Regions from separate parts of the Paenibacillus sp. FSL K6-2859 genome, predicted to be linked through region 1. Evidence: a T-box and tRNA genes for the amino acid it is inferred to sense, from the RefSeq annotation. Region 1 holds a T-box; the other regions hold tRNA genes.
What was found. The T-box of region 1 lies ahead of metG (methionine--tRNA ligase). A T-box ahead of a tRNA ligase gene usually reads a tRNA of that ligase, here a tRNA-Met.
Positions count from the first base shown of each region.

Region 2: it encodes a tRNA-Met, which carries the amino acid that the T-box ahead of metG (methionine--tRNA ligase) is inferred to sense. The anticodon was not compared.
Region 3: it encodes a tRNA-Met, which carries the amino acid that the T-box ahead of metG (methionine--tRNA ligase) is inferred to sense. The anticodon was not compared.

Region 1 covers NZ_JBBOYU010000001.1:4,204,164-4,207,411, forward strand. Annotated here, with positions in the region: gene MHB64_RS18745 (LysR family transcriptional regulator) at 1-151, shown strand, start outside; gene metG (methionine--tRNA ligase) at 161-1,807, opposite strand; T-box leader at 1,852-2,113, opposite strand; gene htpG (molecular chaperone HtpG) at 2,251-3,248, opposite strand, start outside.
Region 2 covers NZ_JBBOYU010000001.1:5,981,185-5,984,432, reverse strand. Annotated here, with positions in the region: rRNA gene MHB64_RS26630 (23S ribosomal RNA) at 1-1,116, shown strand, start outside; tRNA gene MHB64_RS26625 (tRNA-Asn) at 1,177-1,252, shown strand; tRNA gene MHB64_RS26620 (tRNA-Ser) at 1,256-1,348, shown strand; tRNA gene MHB64_RS26615 (tRNA-Glu) at 1,367-1,441, shown strand; tRNA gene MHB64_RS26610 (tRNA-Val) at 1,497-1,572, shown strand; tRNA gene MHB64_RS26605 (tRNA-Met) at 1,590-1,666, shown strand; tRNA gene MHB64_RS26600 (tRNA-Asp) at 1,693-1,770, shown strand; tRNA gene MHB64_RS26595 (tRNA-Phe) at 1,781-1,856, shown strand; tRNA gene MHB64_RS26590 (tRNA-Thr) at 1,884-1,959, shown strand; tRNA gene MHB64_RS26585 (tRNA-Tyr) at 1,965-2,050, shown strand; tRNA gene MHB64_RS26580 (tRNA-Trp) at 2,056-2,129, shown strand; tRNA gene MHB64_RS26575 (tRNA-His) at 2,153-2,228, shown strand; tRNA gene MHB64_RS26570 (tRNA-His) at 2,274-2,349, shown strand; tRNA gene MHB64_RS26565 (tRNA-Gln) at 2,369-2,443, shown strand; tRNA gene MHB64_RS26560 (tRNA-Gly) at 2,450-2,524, shown strand; tRNA gene MHB64_RS26555 (tRNA-Cys) at 2,535-2,608, shown strand; tRNA gene MHB64_RS26550 (tRNA-Leu) at 2,623-2,701, shown strand; gene MHB64_RS26545 (AraC family transcriptional regulator) at 2,836-3,248, opposite strand, start outside.
Region 3 covers NZ_JBBOYU010000001.1:934,629-937,876, forward strand. Annotated here, with positions in the region: rRNA gene MHB64_RS04050 (23S ribosomal RNA) at 1-720, shown strand, start outside; rRNA gene rrf (5S ribosomal RNA) at 796-912, shown strand; tRNA gene MHB64_RS04060 (tRNA-Ile) at 970-1,046, shown strand; tRNA gene MHB64_RS04065 (tRNA-Asn) at 1,050-1,125, shown strand; tRNA gene MHB64_RS04070 (tRNA-Ser) at 1,131-1,223, shown strand; tRNA gene MHB64_RS04075 (tRNA-Glu) at 1,240-1,311, shown strand; tRNA gene MHB64_RS04080 (tRNA-Val) at 1,318-1,393, shown strand; tRNA gene MHB64_RS04085 (tRNA-Met) at 1,411-1,487, shown strand; tRNA gene MHB64_RS04090 (tRNA-Met) at 1,560-1,636, shown strand; tRNA gene MHB64_RS04095 (tRNA-Asp) at 1,662-1,739, shown strand; tRNA gene MHB64_RS04100 (tRNA-Gln) at 1,756-1,830, shown strand; tRNA gene MHB64_RS04105 (tRNA-Lys) at 1,899-1,974, shown strand; tRNA gene MHB64_RS04110 (tRNA-Leu) at 1,990-2,073, shown strand; tRNA gene MHB64_RS04115 (tRNA-Gly) at 2,080-2,154, shown strand; tRNA gene MHB64_RS04120 (tRNA-Arg) at 2,163-2,239, shown strand; tRNA gene MHB64_RS04125 (tRNA-Pro) at 2,270-2,343, shown strand; tRNA gene MHB64_RS04130 (tRNA-Gly) at 2,356-2,426, shown strand; gene MHB64_RS04135 (YdeI/OmpD-associated family protein) at 2,531-2,995, shown strand; gene MHB64_RS04140 (GreA/GreB family elongation factor) at 3,097-3,248, opposite strand, start outside.

The DNA.
Region 1 (3,248 bases):
ATCCGCTTTCGAATTAACGAGTAATCGGAATTTGATCTATAAAGAAATCAGTAGTGAATCACTACGCACGCGGGTCGCCGCCGTCTGGATCAAGGATAAATACTTATCATCACTAGCTTCTAAGTTTATTGAAAGCTTTAAGAATGGTTAAGAATCTTCGCTATTTATTCACTTGTTGTTGAACTAGTCTATCCTCTTCTTCTTTAATACGACTAATATCAATTCGTTCAAACAACAATTGTAAATCAGTAATCTGTTGGTAAGGGGGCACCGAGCAAGGCTGCCAATTCGGTAGTTCTAACGACAGGAACCCCCTGATCTTGTCACAAGAGAACGGGAGAAACGGATGCAGCAAATTCGCTAGGTTCGCAATAATCTGAACACATGTGTATATTGCAGAATCACAAGAAACCTGATCCTCTTTTATCTGTATCCATGGTTTTTGCAGATCGAAATACTGGTTTGCCTTGCGCACGTAAGAAAAAATATACTCCAGCGCATCTTTTATATTCCCAGCCTCAATAAGCCGCCCTGATTCCAGATACAAGAGGTCGATGTTGTCCCTCCACCCCTTATCCAATTGCCCGTTCGGCACTTTCCCTTCATAAAACTTATCTACAAAAGCCAATGAACGATTCACAAAGTTACCAAATGCTCCAAGCAGCTCTCCATTATGGCTATAAATAAACTCTCTCCAGGAAAAATCCGTGTCCCGCTTCTCGGGTCCATTGGCAATTAAGAAATAACGAATAGAATCTGGCTGATACCGCTCTAAAATATCAGGTACCCAGACCGCCCAATTTCGGCTAGTGGAGAACTTCTGCCCTTCAAGGGTTAAATATTCGCTAGATATAATCCTGTCCGGTAAATGCAAACCTCCTACTCCTAATAACACAGCCGGCCATATTAAGGTGTGAAAAGGAATATTGTCTTTACCATGGACATAATAAGCGGTAATCTTCCCTTTATTCTCTAACCAAAAATCCTCCCAGCTTCCTCCGGACTGCGCAGCCCACTGCTTACTGGCTGATAGATAACCACTTACCGCCTCAATCCAAACATAAATTTTTTTATCTTCAAATCCAGCCACAGGGACATCTACACCCCAAGACAAGTCTCTTGTTACCGCGCGGTCCTGCAGCTCTTCTTGTAAATAACGTTTGGTCAGTTTAACAGCGTTTTCTCTCCAAAATTGTGCTTCCTCTACATATTCCGTTAATTCAGACTGAAAATTAGATAAGCTAAGATAATAATGTTCTGTAGGCCGTTCTGTTGGCGTACTCCCACATAATTTGCAGACTCTGTCTAACAAATCGGCAGGATCTAGAATCGTAGAACAATAATCACATTGATCCCCTCGTGCACGCTGGCCACATACCGGACAAGTCCCTTCTACATATCTGTCTGGCAAAAAGCGCTGATCTACCTCGCAGTAACATTGCGCAATGGTTTTTTTATATAAATGACCATTCTCTAGCAGCTTTGTAAACAACTCTTGCACGACCTTATGATGCTGCGGTTGATCCGTTCGAGTATATAGATCATAACTAAATCCCAGCTGTTCAAAACACTTCAGAAACTCTTCATGATATCTGCTCGCAAAGGCTCCGGGCGTAATTCCTTCATTCGCAGCCTGAACCGCTACGGGTGTGCCATGGCAATCACTGCCTGATACATATAATACGTTATCCCCTTTGGAGCGAAAATATCGTGCCAGCACATCCCCAGGCAACACACTTGATAATCTCCCAAGATGTAAAGATCCATTCGCATACGGCCAAGCACCACCTATTAACACATTACTCATTAACCTTCTCCTCCTTTTTTTAGACAACAAAAAAACTCCCATCCACAAAGGACGAGAGTTCTACTCACGTGTTACCACCTAATTTTATAAATGCCTCATGACATTTACCTCTTCAGGTACGACGTTAATTAACGTTTATACCCTAGCACTGTAACGGATGCAGGTTCCGGCGCAGCCTACAACCCATAAGGTTTCGATGCGCAGCTCTGAGACCATATTCCCAAGGGTTTTCTTTACTCCTTTTCAGCGACCGGAGCTCTCTGTTGAAAGAATTGCCGTGGTACTCTTTCTCTTCTTTGCTTTTACATATTCAAGTTACTGGAAATAATACTTAATTTATCGAGTAATGTCAATGCATAAGCTCAAACATAATGAATTCGCCATAATTCCCATGAAAAAGACCACCCAATCATAATACAATTGGATGGTCCCTGTACTTTATATTATTTCATGATTTTACAAATATCATTGGTGAATTGAACAGGATCACTAACTTGCAATCCTTCGATCAACAGGGCTTGGTTGTACAGCAAGTTCGTGTATAAACCGAGCTTCTCTTTATCGTTCTCAGCTGCCGCTTTCAAGGACTGGAATACTTCGTGATGAATGTTGATTTCGAGTACCTTGTCCGCTTGAACCTCTTGCCCATTCGGCATCGATTTCAGGATTTTTTCCATCTCGATCGTCAGTTCACCTTCTGCAGAGAGGCATACCGGATGCGTCTTCAAACGTTTGGAAGCTTTAACATTCTTCACTTTGCCGGACAGGATGTCCTTCATCGCTTCAAAAAGCTCCTTGTTTTCGTTCTCTTCCGCTTCCGTTGGCTTGTCCGCTTCGTCAGCTTCGATTCCCAGATCACCACTGGATACGGATTTAAATTCTTTTTCCTTATACGACTGGATCATCTTGATCGCAAATTCATCAATATCATCAGTGAAGTAGAGAATTTCATACCCTTTATCCGATACCAGCTCGGTTTGTGGGAGCTTTTCGATTCTGTCGATCGACTCTCCGGATGCATAATAGATGTACTTCTGATCTTCTGGCATTCTTGATACATATTCGTCCAGTGTTACCAGCTTCTTCTCCTTGGAGGAGTAGAACATCAGTAAGTCTTGAAGTGTATCTTTGTGCATTCCATAATCATTGTACACACCGAATTTAAGCTGTCTGCCAAAAGCATTATAGAACTGCTCATATTTCTCTCTTTCATCCTTCAGCAAGCTTTGCAGTTGGCTCTTCACTTTATTCTTAATGTTCTTAGCGATCAAGGTCAGCTGACGGTCATGCTGGAGCATCTCTCTGGAGATGTTCAGCGAAAGATCCTCTGAATCTACCATACCTTTTACAAAGCTAAAATAGTCAGGCAGCAGATCTGCACATTTGTTCATGATCAATACACCGTTGGAATAAAGCTCAAGACCTTTTTCATATTCCTTTG
Region 2 (3,248 bases), 1.8 Mb from region 1:
TTAGCAAAAACACAGGTCTGTGCGAAGCCGCAAGGCGAAGTATACGGGCTGACGCCTGCCCGGTGCTGGAAGGTTAAGGGGAGTGGTTAGGAGCAATCCGAAGCTATGAACCGAAGCCCCAGTAAACGGCGGCCGTAACTATAACGGTCCTAAGGTAGCGAAATTCCTTGTCAGGTAAATTCTGACCCGCACGAATGGCGTAACGACTTGGGCGCTGTCTCAACGAGAGATCCGGTGAAATTTTAATACCTGTGAAGATGCAGGTTACCCGCGACAAGACGGAAAGACCCCATGGAGCTTTACTGCAGCTTGATATTGAATTTGGGTACGATCTGTACAGGATAGGTGGGAGCCGTAGAAATCGGAGCGCAAGCTTCGGTGGAGGCGCCGTTGGGATACCACCCTGATCGTATCTAGGTTCTAACCTAGTACCGTAATCCGGTACGGGGACCGTGTCAGGCGGGCAGTTTGACTGGGGCGGTCGCCTCCTAAAGAGTAACGGAGGCGTTCCAAGGTTCCCTCAGAATGGTTGGAAATCATTCGAAGAGTGCAAAGGCATAAGGGAGCTTGACTGCGAGACCTACAAGTCGAGCAGGGACGAAAGTCGGACTTAGTGATCCGGTGGTACCGCATGGAAGGGCCATCGCTCAACGGATAAAAGCTACCCTGGGGATAACAGGCTTATCTCCCCCAAGAGTCCACATCGACGGGGAGGTTTGGCACCTCGATGTCGGCTCATCGCATCCTGGGGCTGAAGTAGGTCCCAAGGGTTGGGCTGTTCGCCCATTAAAGCGGTACGCGAGCTGGGTTCAGAACGTCGTGAGACAGTTCGGTCCCTATCTGTCGTGGGCGCAGGAAATTTGAGAGGAGCTGTCCTTAGTACGAGAGGACCGGGATGGACGTACCGCTGGTGCACCAGTTGTTTCGCCAGAAGCATGGCTGGGTAGCTACGTACGGACGGGATAAGCGCTGAAAGCATCTAAGCGTGAAGCCCCCCTCAAGATGAGATTTCCCAATTAGTAAGACCCCTTGAAGACGACGAGGTAGATAGGTTGGAGGTGGAAGTGCAGTAATGCATGGAGCTGACCAATACTAATCGGTCGAGGGCTTATCCTATACTTAAAACGCAAATTCAATTCGGATTCAGTTTTCAGGCATCAAGCCTGGTATGAATATTCCCTGATAGCTCAGTTGGTAGAGCACTCGACTGTTAATCGAGTTGTCACAGGTTCGAGTCCTGTTCGGGGAGCCATATGGAGAGGTGTCCGAGTTTGGCCGAAGGAGCACGATTGGAAATCGTGTAGGCGCCACAAGCGTCTCGAGGGTTCGAATCCCTCTCTCTCCGCCACAAATTTTTACTTAGTATGGCCCGTTGGTCAAGGGGTTAAGACACCTCCCTTTCACGGAGGTAACATGGGTTCGAATCCCATACGGGTCACCAAATTTTCACTTGATTTTACATAGTGGACTTTGGTACAATAACAATTGTTGTTTATGGAGGCTTAGCTCAGCTGGGAGAGCATCTGCCTTACAAGCAGAGGGTCGGGGGTTCGATCCCCTCAGCCTCCACCATATTCATTTAAGAACGACGCGGGGTGGAGCAGCCCGGTAGCTCGTCGGGCTCATAACCCGAAGGCCGCAGGTTCAAATCCTGCCCCCGCAACCAATTTTCATCAAGAAATTATATCTTTTGGAACCGTGGTGTAGTTGGCCTAACATGCCTGCCTGTCACGCAGGAGATCGCGAGTTCGAATCTCGTCGGTTCCGCCATTTTTACCTTGGCTCGATAGCTCAGTCGGTAGAGCAGAGGACTGAAAATCCTCGTGTCGGCGGTTCGAATCCGTCTCGAGCCACCATGATTTTCACAATAGAATGAGTGCCATGCCGGTGTAGCTCAATTGGTAGAGCAACTGACTTGTAATCAGTAGGTTGGGGGTTCAAGTCCTCTCGCCGGCACCATCCTTGGAGGATTAGCGAAGTGGCCAAACGCATCAGACTGTAAATCTGCTCACGTAAGTGTTCGGTGGTTCGAATCCATCATCCTCCACCAGTTTTAGGGGCATAGTTTAAAGGTAGAACAACGGTCTCCAAAACCGTTGGTGTGGGTTCAATTCCTGCTGCCCCTGCCAAATTCTTTCTAAAGTTTAATATGGCGATCGTGGCGAAGGGGTTAACGCACCGGATTGTGGTTCCGGCATTCGTGGGTTCGAGACCCATCGGTCGCCCCATTTACTTTAACAAAGAAGAATGGCAACGAATTTCAGTTTAATATGGCGACTGTGGCGAAGGGGTTAACGCACCGGATTGTGGTTCCGGCATTCGTGGGTTCGAGACCCATCAGTCGCCCCATTTTACTTTAAAATGTTATTGGGGATTAGCCAAGCGGTAAGGCAACGGACTTTGACTCCGTCATGCATAGGTTCAAATCCTATATCCCCAGCCATTTTATGCGGACGTGGCTCAGCGGTAGAGCATCGCCTTGCCAAGGCGAGGGTCGCGGGTTCGATTCCCGTCGTCCGCTCCATATTTTACATGGCGCCATAGCCAAGTGGTAAGGCAAAGCTCTGCAAAAGCTTTATCCCCAGTTCAAATCTGGGTGGCGCCTCCATTAAGTTCATATGTGCCGGCGTGGCGGAATGGCAGACGCGCTCGACTCAAAATCGAGAGGGAAACCGTGGAGGTTCGAGTCCTCTCGCCGGTATATCAAAAAGGTTTGTAAAGTCGCTTGTATAAGCAACTTTACAAACCTTTTTTCTTTGTCTTTGAGCTTTTATTCTTAAGCCGTTGAATTAGAGGCGTCTCTAATTCAACGGCCTTTTTGTGTGGAGTGTTGTTTTATTGACTGCTTAGGCGGAATGCTCGTGGAGTGAGACCAATTTCACGTTTAAACATATTGCAAAATTGGGCGTCATTCACAAACCCAGCAGCAGCTGATACTTCAGAGATATGCATTTGGGTATGTTGCAAGAGAGACTTTGCATAATCCAGACGTTTCAATAGTAGATAGCGTAGAGGTGAAGCACCGAATCGCTCTTTAAATAAATGGCGGAAACGATCATAGCTGTATCCAGACATCTCAGAAAGTGTTGCGACCGATAGCTTATGGCGGTAATGCTCATTCATATAGTTTAGAACATATTGGACTCTGTCTTCCGTTGGCGATTGAAACCCAGATGCGCTAAGAAGCCGTATCAGATGAACAGTGATTTCGCTCATTTGCAGGTTCAATAGTTCAGAGAATCCATCTT
Region 3 (3,248 bases), 3.3 Mb from region 1:
TACCACCCTGATCGTATCTAGGTTCTAACCTAGTACCGTAATCCGGTACGGGGACCGTGTCAGGCGGGCAGTTTGACTGGGGCGGTCGCCTCCTAAAGAGTAACGGAGGCGTTCCAAGGTTCCCTCAGAATGGTTGGAAATCATTCGAAGAGTGCAAAGGCATAAGGGAGCTTGACTGCGAGACCTACAAGTCGAGCAGGGACGAAAGTCGGACTTAGTGATCCGGTGGTACCGCATGGAAGGGCCATCGCTCAACGGATAAAAGCTACCCTGGGGATAACAGGCTTATCTCCCCCAAGAGTCCACATCGACGGGGAGGTTTGGCACCTCGATGTCGGCTCATCGCATCCTGGGGCTGAAGTAGGTCCCAAGGGTTGGGCTGTTCGCCCATTAAAGCGGTACGCGAGCTGGGTTCAGAACGTCGTGAGACAGTTCGGTCCCTATCTGTCGTGGGCGCAGGAAATTTGAGAGGAGCTGTCCTTAGTACGAGAGGACCGGGATGGACGTACCGCTGGTGCATCAGTTGTTCCGCCAGGAGCATGGCTGAGTAGCTACGTACGGACGGGATAAGCGCTGAAAGCATCTAAGCGTGAAGCCCCCCTCAAGATGAGATTTCCCAATTAGTAAGACCCCTTGAAGACGACGAGGTAGATAGGTTGGAGGTGGAAGTGCAGTAATGCATGGAGCTGACCAATACTAATCGGTCGAGGGCTTATCCTATATTTAAGACGCAAATTCGATTCGGATTCAGTTTTCAGGCGACTCAAGCCTGAGCATTTACGATGTAAATGCCCGTTTGGTGGCGATAGCGGAGGGGTTCCACACGTACCCATCCCGAACACGACCGTTAAGCCCTCCAGCGCCGATGGTACTTGGACCGAAGGGTCCTGGGAGAGTAGGACGCCGCCAAGCGGACAACCACATTACCCGTGGTATTTTTTTTGCCCTTAATATTTAAATGTCTTAAAAGGGCCTTTAGCTCAGCTGGTTAGAGCGCACCCCTGATAAGGGTGAGGTCGGTGGTTCGAGTCCACTAAGGCCCACCATATTCCCTGATAGCTCAGTTGGTAGAGCACTCGACTGTTAATCGAGTTGTCACAGGTTCGAGTCCTGTTCGGGGAGCCATTTATGGAGAGGTGTCCGAGTTTGGCCGAAGGAGCACGATTGGAAATCGTGTAGGCGCCACAAGCGTCTCGAGGGTTCGAATCCCTCTCTCTCCGCCACAAATTTTATTAGCATGGCCCGTTGGTCAAGGGGTTAAGACACCTCCCTTTCACGGAGGTAACATGGGTTCGAATCCCATACGGGTCATAACATGGAGGCTTAGCTCAGCTGGGAGAGCATCTGCCTTACAAGCAGAGGGTCGGGGGTTCGATCCCCTCAGCCTCCACCATATTCATTTAAGAACGACGCGGGGTGGAGCAGCCCGGTAGCTCGTCGGGCTCATAACCCGAAGGCCGCAGGTTCAAATCCTGCCCCCGCAACCAAATTTTCCTTAAGCATGATGTTTTGGGACTAGCTGGCGAAGTGTAAATGAATAGTATATAATTATTAAATGACGCGGGGTGGAGCAGCCCGGTAGCTCGTCGGGCTCATAACCCGAAGGCCGCAGGTTCAAATCCTGCCCCCGCAACCAATTTTCACTTATGCATTATGTCTTTGGAACCGTGGTGTAGTTGGCCTAACATGCCTGCCTGTCACGCAGGAGATCGCGAGTTCGAATCTCGTCGGTTCCGCCATTTAGTTAATTATTGTTGGGGATTAGCCAAGCGGTAAGGCAACGGACTTTGACTCCGTCATGCATAGGTTCAAATCCTATATCCCCAGCCACTTCACCCCAAAAAGTGAAGTTACTCTCTGAAGGTGAATCCGAATACTTTTCGGGGACCCCATCTTGCGAGCCATTAGCTCAGTTGGTAGAGCACCTGACTTTTAATCAGGGTGTCGAAGGTTCGAGTCCTTCATGGCTCACCATTATTTTTAAAGTGTGCGCGTGTGGCGGAATGGCAGACGCACCAGACTTAGGATCTGGCGTTTCACGACGTGGGGGTTCAAGTCCCTTCACGCGCACCATATTTTGCGGAAGTGGCTCAGCGGTAGAGCATCGCCTTGCCAAGGCGAGGGTCGCGGGTTCGATTCCCGTCTTCCGCTCCATAATTTTTGCGCCCTTAGCTCAGCTGGATAGAGCGTTTGACTACGAATCAAAAGGCCGGGAGTTCGAATCTCTCAGGGCGCGCCATTTTTATTACGAAGTAATTACATGTTTTGACGGGATGTAGCTCAGCTTGGTAGAGCACCTGGTTTGGGACCAGGGGGTCGCATGTTCAAATCGTGTCATCCCGATTTTATACCTTTGCGGGTGTAGTTCAATGGTAGAACTTCAGCCTTCCAAGCTGATAGCGTGGGTTCGATTCCCATCACCCGCTTATAATTAAGAAACACCTATCTATTATAGATAGGTGTTTTTTTGTATAGTTACATTCGAATGGATACAATAGAACATAGGATTTTAGTTGAGGGGGATGTAGCTATGTTTGAATTCGAAGCTAAATTAGTGCGGCCTGATGCAAGCGGGAGCTGGACTTATCTTAACGTCCCTTTTGATGCCGAACAAATATTTGAAACAAAGTCCAGAATACAGGTAAAAGGAAGTGTAAATGGAATCCCCTATAGAGGAACGCTTATGCCCCATGGAAACGGAAAGCATTTTATGGTGGTAAAGAAAGAACTAAGGGATCTAGCCAAAGCTCAACCTGGTGATATTGTGCGTATGACGATGGAGCAAGATCATCAATTACGGGAGGTAGAAGCCCCAGAGGATTTCCTTGATGCGCTGAGTAGGCATGAGCAGGCAGAAGCTTATTTTAACGGTCTAGCTTATTCTTATCAGAAGGAATATGTGTCTTGGATCGAAGCAGCGAAAAAACCTGAAACCAGAGCATCTCGTATCAATAAATCAGTCAGTAAACTGGGTGAAGGCTTAAGGCTTAAATAAGAGTATGAAGAAGTGCTTAGCAGGCTGAATAGATGAACAGCGTCCTCTTCCATAAGATTGGAAAGGGACGCTGTTAATGTTGGTGATATGTGCGAGTTGGCTTAAATAAGAACGGCTACCTCACCACAATTCACAAACTTAATACTTTCGATTTTTACTGATAACTCACCTGAAGGTATAGCAAGCTGACATGTACTGCCGATCTGAGCTAACAGCAACTGCATGCCAATAGGCGAGAACATTGAAATCTTGT